4 regions of the Serratia proteamaculans genome follow, and region 4 is predicted to be linked to each of the others. Evidence: predicted binding sites of a transcription regulator. Region 4 holds the regulator's gene; each other region holds the start of a gene.
What was found. The regulator Fur, encoded in region 4, represses iron uptake genes when iron is present. The targets are predictions, from matches to a motif close to ATAATAATGAGAACNACTATCAA.

Region 1: the regulator Fur is predicted to act here: its motif matches at 1,365-1,387, upstream of exbB (tol-pal system-associated acyl-CoA thioesterase).
Region 2: the regulator Fur is predicted to act here: its motif matches at 876-898, upstream of QOT07_RS18015 (isochorismate synthase).
Region 3: the regulator Fur is predicted to act here: its motif matches at 1,445-1,467, upstream of feoA (ferrous iron transporter A).

The regions. Positions count from the first base shown of each region.
Region 1 covers NZ_OX461105.1:4,633,580-4,635,785, forward strand. The annotation lists gene exbD (TonB system transport protein ExbD) at 1-316, opposite strand, end outside; gene exbB (tol-pal system-associated acyl-CoA thioesterase) at 320-1,291, opposite strand; gene metC (cystathionine beta-lyase) at 1,749-2,206, shown strand, end outside.
Region 2 covers NZ_OX461105.1:3,859,605-3,861,810, forward strand. The annotation lists gene QOT07_RS18015 (isochorismate synthase) at 1-840, opposite strand, end outside; gene fepB (Fe2+-enterobactin ABC transporter substrate-binding protein) at 1,038-1,997, shown strand; gene entS (enterobactin transporter EntS) at 1,984-2,206, opposite strand, start outside.
Region 3 covers NZ_OX461105.1:5,065,251-5,067,456, reverse strand. The annotation lists gene feoB (Fe(2+) transporter permease subunit FeoB) at 1-1,018, opposite strand, end outside; gene feoA (ferrous iron transporter A) at 1,090-1,314, opposite strand; gene QOT07_RS23615 (Tex family protein) at 1,958-2,206, opposite strand, start outside.
Region 4 covers NZ_OX461105.1:1,298,243-1,300,448, reverse strand. The annotation lists gene fldA (flavodoxin FldA) at 1-427, shown strand, start outside; gene fur (ferric iron uptake transcriptional regulator) at 748-1,194, shown strand; gene QOT07_RS06040 (glycosyltransferase) at 1,393-2,206, opposite strand, start outside.

The DNA.
Region 1 (2,206 bases), 3.3 Mb from region 4:
CCTGGAAGAAGATGGTGGTCTCTTTGTTGGCCTGAGTCCGCTGATCCAGCACCGACGTCAGTTGATCGGCGCTGACCGCCTGTTCGCCAACGTACAGCTGCTTGTCCGCTTTCACCGACAGGAACACCGGTTTTTCCGGGCGCGGCTGCGGTTTGGCAGAAGAAGCTGGGAGATCGACACGGATATCTACCGTTGCCAGCGGCGCGGCCACCATAAAGATAATCAACAGCACCAGCATGACGTCGATAAACGGCGTCACGTTGATTTCATGCAGTTCGCCGCTGTCGTCCAGATCTTCATTTAAGCGCATCGCCATAACTCACCCCACCCGCAGTTGGTGTGAATGCTGTGAACGTTTGGCTTCCGCGGTGGCGGCCAGATCCAAATCGCGGCCCAGCAGCAGCAGAACCTGCGCCGCTACGTCGCCAACCTGAGCACGATGACCGCTGATCACACGGGCGAAGATGTTATAAATCACCACCGCCGGGATCGCAGCAACCAGCCCCAGTGCGGTTGCCAGCAGCGCTTCTGCGATGCCGGGCGCAACCACCGCCAGGTTGGTGGTCTGCGAGTGGGCGATGCCGATGAAGCTGTTCATGATGCCCCAAACGGTACCGAACAGGCCGACAAACGGCGAGATGGCCCCGATGGTGGCCAGGAAGCCATTGCCCCGGCCCATGTTACGGCTGTAGCCCGCGACGCGACGCTCCAGACGGAAACCGGTACGTTCCTTGATGCCGTTGTTGTCGTTAGACTCCGCCGACAGCTCCAGTTCGTTCTGCGCATCGTTCAGCAAGACGGAACTGATGCTTTCATCCGAGAAGTTCTGTGCCAGCTCGGAGGCTTCATCCAGCGAGCGGACATTAGCCAACGCCAGCTGTTCGCGGCGCAGACGGCGCTTGGCGCGGAACAGTTCGCTGCCTTTGGAAAACAGGATGGTCCAGGTGACGATAGACGCCAGCACCAGGCCGATCATCACGATTTTCACCACGATGTCCGCATGCTGGTACATGCCCCAGACGGACAGATCCATTCCGCGGGTTTCCGGCGGCTGGATGGTCGGCTGTGGGTTCACCGGGGTGATATTTTCCGGGGCAGTTGCGGCAGGCGCAGAGGCCGCAGCAACGCTTTGAGTCACGGCCGGATTAGTCGCCGGAGCTGCCTGTGCGCTACCGGCCAGGCCCACCACCAACACCATTGAAGCGATCAGACCGCGGCCGAATGCCTGGCCCCATTGCGCCCGGCCCTGACCGAACGATCCTTGATTTAAATTCTTGCCAGCCGTTTTCACGCTGTGCCTCCACCCGTTACCGATCAAATTTGAGGAATAATTCAGCGTGCGATCATATCAAACCAATCAGGGATTGATAGTAGTTCTCATTATTATTTACCAAATAATCGGGAAAATTACGCTTCTGCCCCCGCAAAATGACCAGGGCAACCCAATCGCGGCCTGTTCGGGCCTATAAGCCCCTTTTATAAGGTTTTTCGTCACTTTTACCCCACAGAGATGTAACAAAATCAGGGTTTTTATCGCATTTTGTCGTCACATCGCAGGTTTGCCGATAAACCCACTTGGTTATCGCCGACAGGCAGAAGGATGGCGTGCTGAAGCGACGTCGGACAGAGGATTCCCCCCGCTTTTATATTTGGCAGTTAAAACGTCTGGATGGCTATCATATGTCATGCTAACGTAAGGGCTATCGCAAATACCCCGTGAAGACCAAGCCAAAGGTGAGCCCGCTCCTATGACGTCAAAAAACATCGAAACCACCCTGATCGGCGCAGGACGCAGCAAGCGCTATACCCGGGGTTCCGTCAATCCCGTCACCCAACGCGCTTCTTCACTGGTCTTTGATTCCGTGGCGGCCAAAAAGCACGCCACCGCCAAGCGGGCACATGGCGAACTGTTTTACGGGCGGCGCGGCACCCTGACCCACTTCGCGTTGCAGGATGCGATGGTGGAGTTGGAAGGCGGTGCCGGCTGTGTGCTTTATCCTTGCGGCGCGGCTGCGGTCTCCAACGCCATCCTGTCGTTTGTCAGCGCCGGCGATCATCTGCTGATGACCGGTTCGGTCTATGAGCCCACACAGGATTTTTGCACCCATATCCTGAACCGTATGAACGTGGCGACCACCTATTACGACCCGCTGATCGGCGCCGATATCGCCAGGCTTATTCAACCCAATACCCGCGTGGTGTTCCT
Region 2 (2,206 bases), 2.6 Mb from region 4:
GGTAGTGCTCAATAATTCAGGAACGGTGGGGATATTCAGATAACGGCAGCGATCGGCCAGCACCTGACGCATCCCTTCGGTGACAAACTGGTGCTCATAGCGATCTTTTTCTGACACCAATAACTGCTGGCTGACTTCCAGATCCCGCTGCGGATCGGCATCACGACGGGCAGAGCCGGCCAGCGGGTTGGAGTAGAACTGCGCGCCGGATTTGCGTAGCAGCAATTCCGGGCTGGCCCCCAACAGTGCCCCCTGTTCCAGCGGGACATGGAAGTGGAAACCATGAGGATTCTGGGCGATGATACGCGCCATCAACGCCTGGCGATCTACCGGCTCGCGGGTTTCAATCTCCAGCAATCGCGACAGCACCACTTTATCCAACTGGTCGCCACGGGTCGCTTCCACCGCATCCGCCACCATCTGCATAAAGGGTTGCTGGGCAGGCACTTCATTTTGGCGAGTAATTTCCGGCAGGGCGTCCTGCGGTGAAGCTACGCCAGCCAAATAGGCATCGCGCTCAAACCATTGGGTTTGCTGGGGAATAAACAGCGCGGAGGGCTGATGAGTGTCAAACGGGATCGCACCGCACAGTATTGGGTTTTTCACCCCCGCCAGTTTGGCCTCGGCAAAAGCATGCTGTACCGCCTGCTGGAACTCGCCGTTAAGCTGGTCCCCGTCCTGGGCCGGCAGCGTGATTTTGGCGAAGCAGCCTTGAGTACTCAGGCTACGGAAAGGAGAGGTAAAGAAAAAGCCGGAGGTCGGCGACACGCCTGCAGCAGACTGTTCGCTATCCTTGCTTTGCGGCTTCTTCTGCCCGGAACTCTTTACTGTAACGCTCATCGGTACTCCCTTTCGTATCATGAACAATAACCGGTATAATAATGATTATCATTTGTATTGAATCGCGTTAAATTACCCTCGTGAATATGCTATGTCAATAAATGTAAACAGTTCTTCCATTCATAATCGTGATATAAAACCAGCAGTTTTAATTATATAAATGATAAGTATTACTATTTAACTTCTAAGGATGCTTTATGAAGAAGAACCCGATCTTCAGCCTGGTGCTGTTTGGCCTGATGGTCATCGGTACTGCCCATGCCGCAGACGCCGGTTGGCCGCGCAAAATTGAAACTTCACACGGCGTGGTGACACTCAGCCAGCCCCCTGCGCGTATTGTTTCCACCAGCGTCACCGTCACCGGTACCCTGCTGGCGATCGACGCCCCGGTGATCGCCAGTGGCGCCACCACGCCCGGCAACCGTCTGGCGGACTCACAGGGCTTCTTCCATCAATGGGGCGCTATCGCGGTACAGCGGGGCGTCAAGCGTCTGTATATCGGCGAACCCAACGCAGAAACTATTGCCGGTGAAGCCCCCGATCTGATTATCATCTCGGCCACCGGTGCCGATTCCGCCCTGCGCCTGTACGATCAGCTCTCTGCCATTGCCCCGGTGCTGGTGGTCAATTACGACGACAAAAGCTGGCAGGCACTGGCGACCGAACTGGGTCAGGCTACCGGGCATGAAGTTCAGGCACAGAAAGTGGTCAGTGATTTCGATGCGCGTGAAAAATCACTGAAGCAGCATATGAAACTGCCGGAACAACCGATTTCCGCCCTGGTCTTCAACGCCGATGGCAAATCCGCCAACCTGTGGACCGCCGCTTCGTCCCAGGGGCAGATGCTCAAGCAGTTGGGTTTTACCCTGGCACCGCTCCCGGCCAAGCTGAACAACAGCCGCAGCATGGGGATGCGTAAGGACATTATTCAACTGAGCGGTGAAAACCTGGCGGAAGGCCTGAACGGCCAGACGCTGATGCTGTTCGCCAACAACGACAGCGATGTCCAGCGGCTGATGGCCAATCCTTTCCTGGCGGACCTGCCGTCGGTGCAGCACCAGCGGGTTTACGCGCTGGGGAGTGACACCTTCCGGCTGGATTACTACAGCGCCAGCAACCTGCTGACGCTGTTGGAAAAACAGTTTATTTCTCAGTAGATTCTGCGGCGGGCTGGAGATCGCTTTCTTGCCCGCCACGGCCCACCTGACGCAGACCGCGCATCGCAAAAGCCAGCACCACACCGAGTAGCGCCACGCCAAAGCCAAAACTGGTTGAGGTCATCGCCGGCAGCATAAACGCCCCCATAGCCCCCAGCAGCAGCGCGCCCAAGGCGTCACCCACCACGTTTTGCGCCGTCCACAGGCCA
Region 3 (2,206 bases), 3.8 Mb from region 4:
GGAAAATAGTCAGCCATTCAGGGAAATGCAGGGTGTAACCCAGCCATTGAATGCCCTGGATAAAGATGGCCGCAGAACCGATATCGAAAATTGGCTGCAGCGCACCACCAAGGTTGATTGCCAGCAGGAACATCAGATACATCACCAGCAGGAAGATCGGCACTCCCAGCCAGCGGTTGAGGATCACTTTATCCAGGGCTTCGGTAAGGCGGTTTGGTATCGCCTGCTGCGAATTGCTGACGGCGTCACACAGAGTGGCGATCGACTGATAGCGCGCATCGGCGATGACTAATGCCGGGTCTTCCTGTTGCTGTTGTCGCAGTGCCTCTCTGGCTGCCGGCAGCAGGGCCGCCGCCGGGCCGGCTAGAGTATGGCTGTAGATATCGCCTTCCAGCATCTGCAGTGCCAGCCAGCGGCGCTGCTCACTCGGCAGGTTCTGTGGCATGGCATCGCTCAACGTGGTCATTTCTTTCAGCAGCACCGGCGGGTAGAGCACCAGCGCTTTCAATTCGTTGAACTGATGATTGTCGATCATCTGCTTGAGTACACCAATACCATCGGCCTTGGTGGAGATCAGCGGTACCACCGGACAGCCGAGGCGTGCGGACAGGGCGGCGATATCAATATCAATTTTTTGACTTCTGGCGATATCCAGCATGTTCAGCGCGACGATGCAGGGAATACCCAGCTCCAGCAGTTGCAGCGTCAGGTACAGATTGCGTTCCAGGTTGGAAGCGTCGACCACGTTGATCAGCAGATCGGCGTCGCCGCTCAGAATGTAGTGGCAGGCGATCTGCTCGTCGAGTGAGGTTTGCTCCGAGATGGTGGTCAGGGAGTAGGTGCCGGGCAGATCGACCAGTTTGACCTGGGATTGCGGCGTGGTGAACAGGCCTTCTTTACGCTCCACCGTCACGCCCGCCCAGTTACCGACCCGCTGGCGCGCCCCGGTCAGCTGGTTAAACAGCGTAGTCTTACCGGAATTAGGATTTCCTATTAAGCCAATAGTGAGTTTTTTCATAATTTTGCGTGATATCAGTCAAGGGAAATGGGGCCAGGCGATGCGCGTGGCCAAGGCAAGGCGACTCCGCGTCAGGATGGGTCGTCGAGCAGGATCAGGGCCAGATCTTTCCTGCGCAGCACCAGGCTGACGCGGCGGGTTTTAATTTCTATGGGATCACCCAGTGGTGCGACGCGCACCACTTCAAACGACGAACCCGGCAGCATGCCGAGTGATAACAGTTTCTGGCGGTAGGCTGGGCCGATTTCATTGGCGAAGCCGGCGATCTTATACGACCGTTTAGGCAGAAGATGCATGTAACCTTCCCTGAGCCCAGCTTATTGGGCCGATGATGATAAAAGAACGTTCCAAAGGAAGCGCCGCGGTAAATATGACGGGCTGCCGACGTTTTCAATCCATGAGGTAATGCAGTGAACACGCACAATAATAATAGTGAGAATCATTATCGTATTCAATACAAAAAATAGGGGTATTGGTAACCAAAAGTTGTGGCGATCACATTTAATCATCGAGACCGCCTGACAGGACTACTTTTATCACCCGGTTTGGCGGGGCGCAAATGAGAATGGTGAGTTAAATCAGTTACGTGATTGTAGTGATTTTTTCCAGTTTGAAAAAATTAGCGACAAATTCGGCAGCTTTGATCGGTTAGCATCCATATTGGTATTTATTTGGCAACATCTCGTCGACTGAATACGAGCGGTAACTATTTGTGTTTCTCTGGGAAATGGCGAAATGGGAACATGATGTTAATAACGGTGTTAATCGATGGCGATACAACGCTATTTTCAGGCCTAAAACATTGGGTCGTTATAGCCGTTGGTAAGATTAGAGAAAAATGCAGGTTTATTGAGGCGGGTCAAAAATCGCGGGGATATTTCGTCAGGAAAGGGCGGAGTGAACTCCGCCCTGCATCCCATTAGCCGGGTTAGGGTCTGATTAAGATTTTTTGCCGAATGCCGCCGCCAGCGCATCACCCATGGCGCTGTTACCTGCCGAGGTGTTGTTGTTGCCGCCGCGCGGTTTACCCTTATTGGCCGGTGCCCGGTTTGTATTGTCCTTGGCCGGGGCGGAATTGCTGCCACGGCGCGGCGAACCTTCCCCCGGTTGCTCGTCCAGACGCATGCTCAGCGCGATGCGTTTGCGCTGAAGGTCCACTTCCATCACCTTCACTTTGACGACGTCGCC
Region 4 (2,206 bases):
CGACATCGCCAAAAGCAGCAAAGAAGACCTGGAAGGTTTCGATATCCTGTTGCTCGGCATCCCAACCTGGTACTACGGCGAAGCCCAGTGTGACTGGGATGATTTCTTCCCGACGCTGGAAGACATCGACTTCAACGGCAAGCTGGTAGCGCTGTTCGGCTGTGGCGATCAGGAAGACTACGCAGAATATTTCTGTGATGCGATGGGTACCATCCGCGACATCATTGAACCGCGTGGTGCCGCCATTGTCGGCCACTGGCCAACTAAAGGCTACCATTTCGAAGCCTCTAAAGGATTGGCAAGCGACAGCCATTTCATCGGCCTGGCGATTGACGAAGATCGTCAACCGGAGCTGACCAACGAACGTGTTGAAGGCTGGGTAAAACAAATCGTCGAAGAGCTGAGCCTGGCCGAAATTGTCGGGTAACGCCAAAGGTTGAACAAAAGCCCTGCAGAGTGCATAGTGTTGCCGGCAGGGCCATCATTGGCAGTACTGATTACTGCAATCGAAGATACAAATTTGTAACTTCCCACATCGTCAAGGTAGACTGAGTTATCGGTTTATCCCGCCCATCAAGACGTTGCGTGTGTGACATGCAATAGTGCAATTATATCTTTGTTAACAACCGGCGGTTTCTATTTAGGTCAACCGGTTCTATAATGAGACGCAATTAACTCTTTGTGCCGACCGATGCCACAGGCGAGAACGCCTCAACTTGATTAGCATAGTAACAGGACTGAATCCGCATGACTGACAACAACACCGCATTGAAGAAGGCCGGCTTAAAAGTCACGCTTCCGCGACTCAAAATCCTGGAAGTACTGCAAAATCCGGAATGCCATCACGTCAGTGCGGAAGATCTGTACAAAAAACTGATAGATATGGGCGAAGAAATTGGCCTGGCTACAGTTTACCGCGTACTGAACCAATTTGATGATGCCGGTATCGTGACCCGTCACAACTTCGAAGGCGGCAAGTCCGTGTTCGAACTGACCCAGCAGCATCACCACGATCACCTGATTTGCCTGGACTGCGGCAAAGTGATCGAATTCAGCGATGAATCTATCGAAGCGCGTCAGCGTGATATCGCCAAACAACACGGCATCAAGCTCAGCAATCACAGTCTGTACCTGTACGGCCACTGTGCAATTGGTGACTGCCGCGAAGACGACACTCTGCACGACAAAAAATAATGCCCTTAACCGGCATCAAGAACCGCCTTAACGGCGGTTTTTTTATGCCTGCGACGAGCGGATAAAAAAATCCCCGGACAGGTCCGGGGAAAGTTCACAGCTTGAAATACGACAATTGCAGCGGCACTTCTCTCTCACTTCCCACTTACACTCACTTCACCGTCAACTCACCCGCCGACACGCGGATGGGCAAACTCTTCACAGCTCATACTCAAGAAACAGCAGCCGGTCAAAGAACAACGACCAGGCCTGATCGAATACACCACGGACACGGAACCCTTTGTTCAGATAAATTTGGCTGGCCTCACTGCTTTGCCATACACACAGCACAATGTTTTTCGCCTGGTGCCGATCAGCCTGCTGCTTTATCAGGGCGAACATCGGGTTAAAATGCCCCTGTCCGCGAAACTGGCTTTCAATCGCCAGGCTACAGATAAAATAATCATCCTCAGTGCACAGGCTTTGCACAAAGTGATCGTAAGCCTCATCAAGCGGCTTCAGTTCATCGCGGTAGTGGTAATCCGCTTTTACGCCATACAGCTCACTGACAGTAGCCGCATTGAAAAAGCCGACAAACGTCCCGCGCCGATCGTAAGCCACCGTGATCAGATCCAGATAAGGCTCGATATTTTGTGCCTGCTGTACCGACACCAGATCCAGCCCGGCCCGGTTGCCAGCAGAACAGTACTCCAGGTAGCTGGTACTAAAAATCAGCTTCGCCATGCGGGTTTTATCTGTTTCACTCGCCTGCCGTCCCGGTAGAAAATGCAATGATCCCCCCGACTCCGACAACACCGCATCCCCCTCTCCTGTGGTCTGGCACCAGTAATTACCCGCCGTAATCTGCCGCCGGTTATCGGCGATCAGGTATTCTCCAAACAGTTGATTTACCCGATCAAGCTGGCGGTCATGGGAAAGCACGGAATAATAGTGGTAATGGTCGATATCGGAACGGATCTGCGCTGGATAGGCCATACGCGGCACTTCATCGACGGTAAATATTTCCGCATGG